Regions from separate parts of the Duganella sp. Root198D2 genome, predicted to be linked through region 3. Evidence: predicted binding sites of a transcription regulator. Region 3 holds the regulator's gene; each other region holds the start of a gene.
What was found. Region 3 encodes LexA, which represses DNA repair genes until DNA is damaged. Its sites were predicted from a motif close to ACTGTATNNNNATACAGT; they were not measured.
Positions count from the first base shown of each region.

Region 1 (4,185 bases), on a different contig from region 3:
TGGATGTCTATGGCGCGCGTATGCCGCAGCGCACGTCGGGAGACTGGATTTGACAGGGACATAAGACCGATGCCACTCAAAAGTGGCCAAAATTATAAGCAGCTAATCAGTACGCCGCAGCTTCTACGGACAACCACCGCACCCGCGGTGCTGCATAAAACTATCGAAGTGTAGCACACCTTGTCAGGCCAATTTAAAAGTCCTCGTCGGGCATCGTGCCCTTCATGGCGGTGCGGATGGCTTTCTGCGAGAAGCCGCGCGACATGAGGAAGCGCAATTGCTTTTGGCGGCCTTCGGGGTCTGCGGCGACTTCGCCGAATTTGCGGCGCCAGACTTCGCAGCAGCGCTCGACTTCGTCTTCTTTCAGGCTTTCCTTTACTTCGGCCAGCATCTCGCCGCCGATGCCGTGGTGCTGCAGTTCGGCCACGATGCGGCTGTTGCCGTAGCGGGCGGAGCGGCGGTGCACCAGGTTTTCGGAGAAGCGCTCTTCAGAGAGCCATTTGTTTTGTTCGAGGAAGTTCAGGAGGGCTTCGACGTCGTCGCCCTCTTCCGCGTGGCGTTGCAGCTTGCGGGCGAGTTCGAGGCGGGAGTGCTCGCGCTGGCTTAGCAGGCGGAGGGCGCGGGCTTTTAGGGTGGGTTTGGGGAGGGGCATCTTTTAAACCGGTAAACCGGCCGGATGGCCGTCCCGTCTGACCCAAGGGTCAGACCCGACGTGCCGGAGCCGCAGGTCTGTGATCTGGCGGGTCCGACCCTTGGGTCGTACCCAGATTTACCGGTTTTAGTCGACTGCCTTCAGTTTAGGCGCCGGCGCTTCATCGCCACCATCGACCACCGCAGGCAGCTCACGCACGCCCAGCGCTGCACGCACCTTGTTCTCGATTTCGCGCGCCAGTGCCGGGCGCTCTTTGAGGAAGGTACGGGCATTGTCCTTACCCTGGCCGATACGTTCGCCGCCGTAGCTATACCAGGAACCCGACTTCTCAACGATCTTGGCGTCCACGCCCAGGTCGATGATCTCGCCTTCGCGCGAAGTGCCTTCTCCGTACAGGATGTCGAAGTGGGCTTCCTTGAACGGCGGGGCAATCTTGTTCTTGACCACTTTAACCTTGGTCTCGTTACCAATCACCTCGTCGCCCGACTTGATCGAGCCGGTGCGGCGGATGTCGAGGCGCACGGATGCGTAAAATTTCAGTGCGTTACCGCCGGTGGTGGTTTCCGGCGAGCCGAACATCACGCCGATCTTCATGCGGATCTGGTTAATGAAGATCACCAGGGTATTGGTGCGGTTGATGGTGCCGGTCAGCTTGCGCAGCGCCTGGGACATCAGTCGCGCCTGCAGGCCCGGCAGCGAGTCGCCCATGTCGCCCTCGATTTCGGCTTTCGGGGTCAGCGCGGCGACGGAGTCGACCACGATCAGATCCACGGAACCGGAGCGCACCAGCGCATCGCAGATTTCCAGGGCCTGTTCGCCGGTGTCCGGCTGCGAGATCAGCAATTCGTGCAGGTTGACGCCCAATTTTTGGGCGTAGGTCACGTCCAGCGCGTGTTCCGCATCGATGAAGGCGCAGGTGCCGCCCAGCTTCTGCATTTCCGCGATGGCTTGCAGGGTCAGGGTGGTTTTACCGGAGGACTCAGGACCGTAGATTTCCACAACGCGGCCGCGTGGCAGGCCGCCTACGCCCAGCGCGATATCCAGCCCCAGGGAGCCGGTGGAGACAGTCTGCACTTCCTCGATCGGGGCCGACGCGTCCATGCGCATCACCGAGCCTTTACCAAACTGCTTCTCAATCTGGGCCAGCGCCGCGGCCAGGGCCTTGGCTTTTTCCGATGCCGGTACTGCTCCTTTTTTGTCGTCCATGATGTTCTTTCGCGCTAGATAAATTGGGTCACTACGTATGTACAGGTGGTACTGTATAAAATTACAGTGCTTTTGACAAGCCCCTTTTTGCAAACTTTGCGATTTATCAAAGAGGTGGTTACAGTTAGCCTATGCGTATCCTATTAGCCGAAGATGACAGCGTCCTCGCGGACGGCCTGACGCGCTCCCTGCGCCAGTCCGGCTATGCGATCGATTGCGTAAAAAATGGGCAGGAGGCGGACACGGCCTTGTCCACCCAGGAATTCGACCTGCTGATCCTGGACCTGGGCCTGCCCAAGATGTCAGGCCTGGAAGTGCTGCGCCGGCTGCGCACGCGCGGCTCGCTGCTGCCGGTGCTGATCCTGACCGCGGCCGATTCGGTGGAGCAGCGTGTCAACGGCCTCGACCTGGGCGCCGACGATTACATGGCCAAGCCGTTCGCGCTGTCCGAACTGGAAGCGCGGGTGCGCGCCCTGACCCGGCGCGGCCAGGGCGGCGGCTCCACGGTGGTCAAGCATGGCCCGCTCACTTATGACCAGGTGGGGCGCAGCGCCTATATCAATGAGCAGATGCTGGACCTCTCGGCGCGCGAACTGGGCCTGCTGGAAATCCTGCTGGCGCGCACCGGGCGCCTGGTGTCGAAAGAGCAGCTGGTGGACCACCTGTGCGAATGGGGCGAGGAGGTCAGCAACAACGCCATCGAGGTCTATGTGCACCGCCTGCGCAAGAAGATTGAAGTGGGCGGCATCCGCATCGCCACCGTGCGCGGCCTCGGCTACTGCCTGGAGAAATTCAACCCGCCGCAACCGCCGGCCGCCACGTGAACGGCGAGCAGCAGGCCGCCGACTGGGACCACGCCCCGGCCGCCGAAGAAAATGAGATCCAGCACTCGCTGTTCGGCGAGATCCTCGACTGGATGCTCGCTCCCCTGCTGCTGCTGTGGCCGATGAGCATCGCCATCACCTACCTGGTGGCGAAGTCCATCGCCAACCAGCCTTTCGACCATGCGCTGGAAGATACCGTCACCGTGCTGACGCAGCAGGTGCGCGAAGTGGCCGGCGCGATCCCTCGCCTGCCGGGGCCGGCGCGCGACATCCTGCGCGCCGACGACATCGACAATATCTATTACCAGGTCAGCAGCCCGTCCGGCGCCCACGTCGACGGCGACCGCGACCTGCCGCCGCCGCCGAAGCAGGACCCGGAACTGCAGGACATCCGCGCCGGCGCCGTCCTGTTCCGCAACGCCACGCTGCACGGCACGCCGGTCCGCATCGCCTGGACCTGGGTCAACCTGGAAGAAGACAAGGCGCAGCCGCAGCGCCTGGCCCTGGTGCAGGTGGGCGAAACGCTGGAAAAACGCGCCAAGCTGGCCAATGAAATCATCAAGGGCGTGATCCTGCCGCAGTTCATCATCCTGCCGATTGTGCTGGCCCTGGTGTGGTTTGCCTTGTCGCGCGGGCTGCTGCCGCTGCGCGAGCTGCAGGAGCGCATCCGCGCCCGCCCTTCCGACGACTTGAGCCCGATCCCGCCGCGCCAGGTGCCGGAGGAAATCACGCCGCTGGTCAAGTCGCTCAATGAAATGCTGGAGCGCCTGAAACTGTCGATCGATTCGCAGAAGCGCTTCATCGCCGATGCCGCGCACCAGATGAAAACCCCGCTGGCCGGCATGCGCACGCAATCGGAACTGGCGCTGAGGCAGACCGACCAGGCCGAGGTGCACCGTTCACTGGAGCAGCTGGCCAAATCGTCGGAAGCCGCAACGCGCCTGGTCAACCAGCTGCTGGCACTGGCGCGCGCCGAAAACCAGCCCCAGGCCGGCACCGCGATGGCGCCGCTGGAGCTGGGCGAAGTGGCGCGCAATACGGTGCACGACTGGGTGCAGGCTTCATTCAACTACGGCATCGACCTTGGCTACGAGCCGCCGCATGAAGAGGTGCCGATTTCCGGCAACGCCATGATGCTGCGCGAAATGCTGTCCAACCTGATCGACAATGCCCTGCGCTACACGCCGCGCGGCAGTGCAGTCACGGTGCGCGTGCGCCGCACCGGCAGGCATGCGCTGCTCGAAGTGGAAGACAACGGCCCCGGCATCCCGGCAGCGGAACGGGGCCATGTGTTCGAACGCTTCTACCGCATCCTGGGCAGCAATACCGAGGGCTCCGGCCTCGGCCTGCCGATCGTGCGCGAAGTGGCGCAGCAGCACGATGCGGAAGTCGACCTGTTCGCCAACCCGCGCACCACCGACCCGAAATATCCGGGCTGCCTGTTCCGCGTCACGTTCCCGCTGCGCGAGCCGGACGTGCCGCCCGATGAAGAAGAGGTACCGC
Region 1 is NZ_LMIC01000050.1:286,229-290,413, reverse strand. It holds gene ASE26_RS28220 (DUF2889 domain-containing protein) at 1-62, opposite strand, end outside; gene recX (recombination regulator RecX) at 194-652, opposite strand; gene recA (recombinase RecA) at 779-1,858, opposite strand; gene ASE26_RS28205 (response regulator transcription factor) at 1,990-2,682, shown strand; gene ASE26_RS28200 (sensor histidine kinase) at 2,679-4,185, shown strand, end outside; gene ASE26_RS28195 (DUF4212 domain-containing protein) at 4,168-4,185, shown strand, end outside.
Region 1: recA (recombinase RecA) is a predicted target of LexA. The motif match lies at 1,909-1,926, and genes of this name have one in related genera.

Region 2 (4,185 bases), on a different contig from region 3:
GGATCCCGGTCACGATCAAGGAATTCCTCACCCTGCTGGAAGCCATGCAAAAGCAGGTGCTGGAACCCTCGCTGGACGACTTCTATTACATGAGCCGCCTGTGCCTTGTTAAGGACGAAGCCAACTACGACAAGTTCGACCGCGCCTTCGGCCAGTACTTCAAAGGCATCAACGCCGTCTTCGACACCACCAGGGAGATCCCGCTCGACTGGCTGCTGCAGCGCATGAAGCGCGAACTCACGCCCGAGCAGATCGCCGCGCTGGAAAAGTTCGGTTACGACAAGCTGATGGACCGCCTCAACGAACTGCTGAAAGAGCAGAAAGAGCGCCACGAAGGCGGCAACAAGTGGATCGGCAGCGGCGGCACCTCCCCGTTCGGCAACGGCGGCACCAATCCGGAAGGCATCCGCATCGGCGGCAAAGGCGGCAACCGCACCGCAGTCAAAGTGTGGGAACAGCGCACGTACAAGGACTACGACGGCGAGCGCGAACTGGGCACCCGCAACATCAAGGTCGCCCTGCGCCGCCTGCGCAAATTCGCGCGCCAGGGCGTGGCGGAAGAACTGGCGCTGGAGCAGACCATCCGCGCCACCGCCAACAACGCCGGCTACCTCGACATCAAGATGCAGCCCGAGCGCAAGAACAACGTCAAGGTGCTGATGCTGATGGACGTCGGCGGCACGATGGACGACCATATCGAACGCGCAGAAGAACTGTTCTCGGCCGCCAAGACCGAGTTCAAGAACATGGAGTTCTACTACTTCCACAACTGCGTATACGACTACCTGTGGCGCAGCAACCGCCGCCGCAACGCCGAGCGCTTCGCCACCTGGGACGTGCTGCGCAAATACCCGCCCGACACGAAACTGATTTTCGTCGGCGACGCCACCATGAGTCCCTACGAAGTGCTGCAGCCCGGCGGCTCGGTCGAATACAACAACGAAGAAGCCGGCGCCGAATGGCTGGGCCGCTTCACGTCCCACTTCCCCAAGTTCATCTGGCTCAACCCCGAGCCCGAAGGCCTGTGGCAATACCGCCAATCGATTTCCGTGATCCGCCAGATCATGCAGAACCGCATGTTCCCCATCACGATCGAGGGCCTCGAACGCGCCATGCGCATGCTCTCAAAATAAAAGTCGGGGTCAGCTCCGGCAATCAGACACGGCCTCAGCCGCTGCGCGGCTGAGGCCGTGTCTGATTGCCGGAGCTGACCCCGACTTTCAAGCATCGCAGCAGCCAGGAAGATTACGTTCTTCATACATCCACTTTCGTTCCTGACCCCAAGGTGGACATTTTCACAGCCGCATGAATTTGCGCAGCACGGCCTGCGCCTGGTGCTCGGCCAGCGGCTTATTGAGCATGCCTGCGGCGCCGGCGGCGCGGCCCCGGGTGAGGTCGTAATCGTGGGCGGACTGCACCAGGAAAACCACTTCGGGATGCGTCTCTTCTGCGCGCAGTTGGGCGCACAGCAGGTAGTGGTCGAGGATGGGTGCGGCAAAGTCGACCAGCACCACGGCAACCGGCCGCTGGCGGCAGATCGCCAGCGCAGCCACGCCGTCCACCGCCCACAATACCGCGGTGCCGAACTGTTTCAGCGATTGGCCCAGCTGCTCGCTGAAATGCGCATTGGCGTCCACGCACAGCACTGCCCCTTCCCGCCGCGGCTTGCGCATCTTTTCATAAACCGTGGGGTCGGTCAGGTCCAGGTCGAGCCGTTCGCGGCGCCGGCGCTCGGGTACCAGCGAATCGACGGAAGCCGACAGGCCGGCCAACACTTCTGCACGGCGCTCGACCAGGCGTGCCAACTCGGCGTACATGGCGCTCCACTGCACCGGCAACGGCAGGTTCGGGTAGGGCAGCAGCACGCCGGTCGTGCCCAGCACCAGCGCCGGGCGGATGTCGCCTGCAGCCAACGATGCGATGACGGCCAGGGCTTTCAATTCGGTGCCGTTGGCGAGATAGATATCGGGGTCCTGCAGGCTGTCTTCGGACAGGCAAAGATACGACGGCCCCTCGGCCGGTGCCCTGGACAGGCCATGCGCGAGCGCGTGCCCGGCTTCCGGCGGGAAGCCAACCAGCCTGACTGCGAACGGGCGCCGATCTGTGGTCATAAACCCATTTTACCGCTGCGATTCCCTTGCGCCACCGGCCGTTGCGGATAGAATGCGCAAGCATGCGATCCGTCAAAGCGGAAAATACTGTATATAATCACAGCACTTTGCATTACCAATAACACGTATGGCCACTAAAAAACCAGTTTCCGACTACAGCGAATCATCCATCCGCGTCCTCAAAGGACTGGAGCCCGTCAAGCAGCGCCCGGGTATGTACACCCGCACCGAGAACCCGCTGCACATCATCCAGGAGGTGATCGACAATGCCTCCGATGAAGCATTGGGCGGTCATTGCAAAAACATTATCGTGACGCAGAATGCGGACGGTTCCATCAGCGTCGAAGACGACGGCCGTGGTATTCCGGTCGGCTTGCATCCTGAAGAAAACGTGCCGACGGTGGAAATCGTCTTTACCCGCCTGCACGCGGGCGGCAAGTTCGATAAAGGCTCGGGCGGCGCCTACGCCTTCTCGGGCGGCCTGCACGGCGTCGGCGTTTCGGTCACCAATGCGCTGTCCAAACGCCTGGAAATCGCAGTGTGGCGAAAAGACGACGCCGGCAATGGTTTCCACAATCTCGCCTTCGAAAACGGCGACCTGGTGGAACCGCTGCGCTCGGAACCTGCGCCGAAAGACGGCAAGAAGTCCGGTACCCGCGTCACAGCCTGGCCGGATGCGAAGTATTTCGACTCGCCGCTGATCTCCCAGGTCGAGCTGCAACGCCTGCTGCGTTCCAAAGCCGTGCTGTTGCCTGGTGTGACCGTCACGCTGAAAAACGCCAAGAACGGCGACGAGCAGACCTGGATGTACAAGGACGGCCTGCGCGGCTACCTGAACGAACAACTGGCGCAAACCACCTCCGGCGGGGAAACGCTGATCCCCCTGTTCGAGGGCGAGCAATTCGCCACCCCTGACGCGGAAGGCTTTGCCGAAGGCGAAGGCGCTTCGTGGGTGGTGGCGTGGACCGAAGAAGGCGCCGTGGTGCGCGAGTCCTACGTCAACCTGATCCCTACTCCGAACGGCGGCACCCACGAATCGGGCCTGCGCGAAGGCCTGTTCGGCGCGATGAAGAACTTCGTCGAACTGCACTCGCTGCTGCCAAAGGGCGTGAAGCTGCTGCCGGAAGACGTATTTGCACGCGCTTCCTTCGTGCTGTCGGCCAAGGTCCTGGACCCGCAATTCCAGGGCCAGATCAAGGAGCGCCTGAACTCGCGCGATGCGGTGCGCCTGGTGTCCACCTTCTCCAAGCCTGCGCTGGAACTGTGGCTGAACCAGCACATCGACTATGGCAAGAAGCTGGCGGAACTGGTCATCAAGCAAGCGCAATCGCGCCTGCGTTCGGCGCAGAAGGTCGAGAAGAAGAAGTCTTCCGGCGTGGCTGTATTGCCGGGCAAGCTGACCGATTGCGAATCGGACGATACGGCACGCACTGAAATCTTCCTGGTGGAGGGCGATTCGGCGGGCGGTTCGGCCAAGATGGGCCGCGACAAGGAATTCCAGGCCATCCTGCCGCTGCGCGGCAAGGTGCTGAACTCCTGGGAGACCGACAAGGACCGCCTGTTCGCCAACAACGAGATCCACGACATCGCGGTGGCGATCGGCGTCGATCCGCACCACCATGGCGATACGCCTGATTTGTCCGGCCTGCGCTACGGCAAAATCTGCATCCTCTCCGATGCGGACGTCGACGGCTCCCACATCCAGGTGCTGTTGCTTACCCTGTTCTTCCGCCATTTCCCGAAACTTATCGAGAACGGCAATATCTGCATCGCCCGTCCGCCGCTGTACCGCGTCGACGCACCGGCACGCGGCAAGAAGCCGATCCAGAAGCTGTACGCGCTGGACGACGGCGAACTGGTGGCCATCGAAGACAAGCTGCGCAAGGATGGCCTGAAAGAAGGCTCCTGGACCATTTCCCGCTTCAAGGGCCTGGGCGAGATGAACGCCGAGCAGCTGTGGGAGACCACCATGAATCCGGACACCCGCCGCCTGCTGCCTGTGTCGCTGGGCGATTTCGACCACAGCTACTCGTCCTCGCGCTTCAATATGCTGATGGGCAAAGGCGAAGCCGCC
Region 2 is NZ_LMIC01000048.1:249,812-253,996, forward strand. It holds gene ASE26_RS24900 (VWA domain-containing protein) at 1-1,133, shown strand, start outside; gene ASE26_RS24905 (two-component system response regulator) at 1,296-2,111, opposite strand; gene ASE26_RS24910 (DNA topoisomerase IV subunit B) at 2,239-4,185, shown strand, end outside.
Region 2: ASE26_RS24910 (DNA topoisomerase IV subunit B) is a predicted target of LexA. The motif match lies at 2,198-2,215, and genes of this name have one in related genera.

Region 3 (4,185 bases):
GCGCAGCCACCCGGGGAGCGTGGCTGCGACGAAATGCAGGATTGGCGGGACAGGCGGCAGGGCTAGCGTAGCGCTTTTTCCACAACCGCCTTCATGGCTGGCATGGCGCAGCGCAGTGCCGCGTGGCCGCAGTCGGTGTCCAGCACGGTGGCTTCTTCCTTGCGCAACTTGGCGAAAGCAATCGCAGGGCCAGGGTTCACCAGGTGGTCTTGCGCGGCGTTGATCGGGACCAGCCGCGCCTTGATGCGTGGCGCCGCTTCTTCCAGCTTGCCGCCCTGGGAGATATCGTGGCCCAGTACGGCGCGGATCTGCCACAGGGAGTTGTTGGCGTCCGTGCTGTCAGGCTCGGAGGCCTGGCTCTCGCGGAAGAATCTTTCGAAGTCCTTCGGCGCGGTGCGCGCGCTGCGATGTGCCGGGCTGTCGAAGTTCATCGCGAACAGCAGGTTATACATCGGCAGCGGCGGGTTCCTGGCGTAGCGGCCGCCGGCATATGCCGGCTCGTCGAGAACCGATTTCTCCACGATGCGCAGGAACAGCATGTCGGAAGATGTCAGGCGCGGGGTGCCTGCGATCGGGATCGCAACGTCCATGAAGCCAGGGTAGCTGGCGGCCCACTGGAAAGCCTGCATGCCGCCCATCGAATAGCCCATCACTGCGTGCACGTGCTTGATGCCCAGCTTTTCGGTCAGCAGCTTGTACTGGCTGGCGACCATGTCACGTACCGTGAATTGCGGGAAGGAGGGGCCGGGCTGCGCCTTGCTGTTGGATGGTGAGCAAGACACGCCGTTACCCAGGGCATCGACCACGATCACGTACCACGGTGCGGGATCGAACAGGGCGCCGCTTTGCAGCATGCCGGCCGCATCGCGGCTGGTGCCGGTGTGCCAGGTTGTGAACAGGATGACGTTGGATTTGTCGGCATTCAGGGTGCCGAAGGTGCGGTAGCCGATCGAACAGTCGCTGATGGTGGCCTTGTTTTCAAGCTGCAGGTCGCCCATATTGGCGAATTGTTGTTGCGGGGCGGCGGCGTATGCGGTGGAAGCCGACAATGCGAAGGCGCACACGATCGAGCTGATACGGCGGAAGTGCATGTTATCTCCTCTTTTTTCGATACAAGAAGGATAACTCGGGCGGGCCATGCCGTGGCAGCCGAGTGCGACAGGCTGCAGGAATCGGGGAGCAGGCTGGCTTAAAACGTCACGGCGCCGGGCATGCCGTAAGGATGGCGCCAGCCGGGCAGGGCGCGAATGCGGTTGGTTGCGCAGAACAGCCATGGCGGCATCGGGCCTATGGCAGTGCTGCTACTTGGGGTATCAGCCGCGCCTTGAAGGATGGCATCAGTGCCAGGTCCGCATCAGGCCGACGGCCAGGCCTTCCAGCGCGAAGTCGTCTTCCGGACTGACTGTGATGATCTTGAAGTCCGGATTTTCAGGCAGCAGTTCGATCTTGCTGCCGGTCTTGCGGTAGGTCTTGACCGTGACATCGTTGCCGATGCGGGCCACGACGACCTGGCCATTGCGGGCAGTGTCAGTCTTTTTCACCGCCAGCAGATCGCCGTCCATGATGCCGATGTCGCGCATCGATTCGCCGCGCACCTTCAGCAAGAAGTCCGGCTTCGCCGAGAACAGCTTGGGGTCGACGTTGTAGGTGGTTTCCAGGTTTTCCTGCGCCAGGATAGGCGAGCCGGCGGCCACGCGGCCGATCAGCGGCAGGGAGACCAGCATGCCGGCCGGTACGGCTGGCATGTCGTCAAATTCGATTTTGGCGCGCGCTGACTGGCGTGGGGCGGCGGTGCCGGTCGAGGCGCCGCCGAAGTTGCCGGTCAGGCGGATGCCGCGCGAGGTGCCGGCGGTGATTTCAATAGCCCCCTTGCGCTGCAGGGCTTTCAAGTGTTCTTCCGCGGCGTTGGCGGATTTGAAGCCAAGTTCCGCCGCGATCTCGGCGCGAGTGGGCGGGAAGCCGGTGTTGTCGATCGCATCCTTGATCAGGTTGAGAATCTGTTCTTGTCGTGCTGTGAGCTTGATCATGGCGCTATGGTGAACTGTGAATATAGACAGTCTGTATTTTTGTACAGTGTGGATCGAATTGCAAGCAAATTTGTTGCATCGGCAGAAAATATTCGGCTTAATGTCGATTCGACAACCATTGGAGGGCAGGGATGGGACGATTTGCTTTCTTGCTGGCGGCGGGGATTTCTTTGTTCGGTGCCCTGATCCATTTCGTGGCCCCTTTGCTCGGCCCCGAATGGTATGCGTTCCTGCAGGCGCCGCCCAAGGTAGTGGCTTCGGCACAAGCCGGCGGGTTGCTGGCACCGACTGGTGCGATGGCAATTGGCGTGCTGATGCTGGTTTGCGCCTTGTATGCGTTGGCGGGGGCCGGCCTGCTGCGCTGGCTGCCTTTTGCGCAGATGGTGCAAGGGACGGTGGCTGCTGTTTGCCTGCTGCGTGGCTTGCTGGTGTTGCCTTATTTGTACAGATTTCCTGAACGCGTATGGACATTCGATGCCATGGCTTCCGCAGTCTGGTTCGCTGCGGGGCTTGGATTCCTGGTCGGAATCCTGCAATCGACCAATGCGCGGCGGGCCGTGATCGCGGCGCCTGGCGACGCGTCAGGGGCTTAGCCTGGCTTTGGCCAGCGCTTCGGCAAGGGATTCGGCCTCGAACACGGCCAGCCCAAGGGCGTCCAACTGTTCCGGGCTCGCCTGGCGCAGGCGGGAGAGTACGGATGAAGGCAGCGGCGTGAAACGGCTGGCAAGTTGCGCCGCCAGCAACTCTACCTTGCCGCGTCTCAATCCGAGCTGTTCGCCTTCGGCCATACCTTCAGCCTTACCTTCAGCCTTACCTTCAGCCTTACCTTCAGCCTTACCTTCAGCCTTACCTTCAGCCATACCTTCAGCCTTACCTTCAGCCTTACCTTCAGCCATACCTTCAGCCAGACCTTCTGCGTGACCCTCGGCATGGCCTTCCGCCGCAGCTGATTTGCGCACCCTGTCGCCCTCCCTGGCAAGCGTCTTGCGGATGTTTTCGGCTAGCATGTAATTCAGGCTGTTCTTGGGCAGCGTGGGCTGCAGCCTGAGCAGATCGTCGATATCCATGGGTAATCTCCTTTGCCACTTCGACGGTAACGGGATCATGTAGTCTAAGACTGCCTGCAACACGAAAAGTTCATCGACGAGCCATACTTTTTCGTGCATCAGTCCCACCAGTAATTCTTTGGTTGGCTCGCGTCGCGCTGGATTGTGGCGCGTCTGGCGCAGCTTTAAGTGGACAAGGGCGGTGAATCCTGCCGGGTTGTCGGTGGCCGCAAGTTCTTCGAGCCGGTCGCGGAAATCCATCAACTTGGCGACGCGGAACTGAACGGAAAATCCGCTCCCGGCCTCGTTGCTGTCGAACCGTTCGGGGCGCCAGTGGAGGCCGGGGTCGGCGAGCAAGGCCAAGCTGATGACCGGCAGCCCAAAACGCGCACGTAAGGCAGTGTGGTATTCCGCCATGCGCCGGTCGAATCCTGCTTGGCGGCAGCATTGGATTTCGATATGGAGGCAAAGGTCGCGTCCATCCCGATTTGTGGTAAGAATGATCACATCGGGATGGCGCGGGGCCGCTGCCGCGCTATCGCTGGCTGGCGCCAGTTCGTGGTCGGGAAGGCGATAACCGTGGCCCCAATCGATGCTCGCGGCGACATCAGGAAAGAACAGCCGCAGGAAATCGGCCGGATAACGGCTGGCGATCAGCTTCCATGCGAGGTCGGGGCGGTCCATGGCCCAGCATGCCAGCCCGGGGGAAAGGGGCCTTGCGCGCCATCAGTAAAGCTTGAGCCGGCCGGCAAAGTCTGCTATGCTTGCGGGCTTACCTCTTCCCACACCCGTCTTGACGCCGGGGTGGGCTATATTCACAGTCCTTAAGGGAGTTATTAATGCGTCACTACGAAATCGTATTTATCGTCCATCCGGACCAGAGCGAGCAAGTGCCCGCGATGATCGAACGTTACAAAGCCAGCGTGACCTCGCGCGGCGGTAACGTGCACCGTGTTGAAGATTGGGGCCGCCGTCAAATGGCTTACTCGATCCAGAAACTGGCCAAGGCACACTACATCTGCCTGAACATCGAGTGCGACAACGAGACCCTGGTTGAGCTGGAAACCGCATTCAAATTCAATGATGCCGTGCTGCGTCACCTGACCGTCAAG
Region 3 is NZ_LMIC01000001.1:318,457-322,641, forward strand. It holds gene ASE26_RS01495 (alpha/beta fold hydrolase) at 63-1,091, opposite strand; gene lexA (transcriptional repressor LexA) at 1,338-2,027, opposite strand; gene ASE26_RS01505 (hypothetical protein) at 2,159-2,620, shown strand; gene ASE26_RS30390 (DUF4351 domain-containing protein) at 2,609-3,757, opposite strand; gene rpsF (30S ribosomal protein S6) at 3,913-4,185, shown strand, end outside.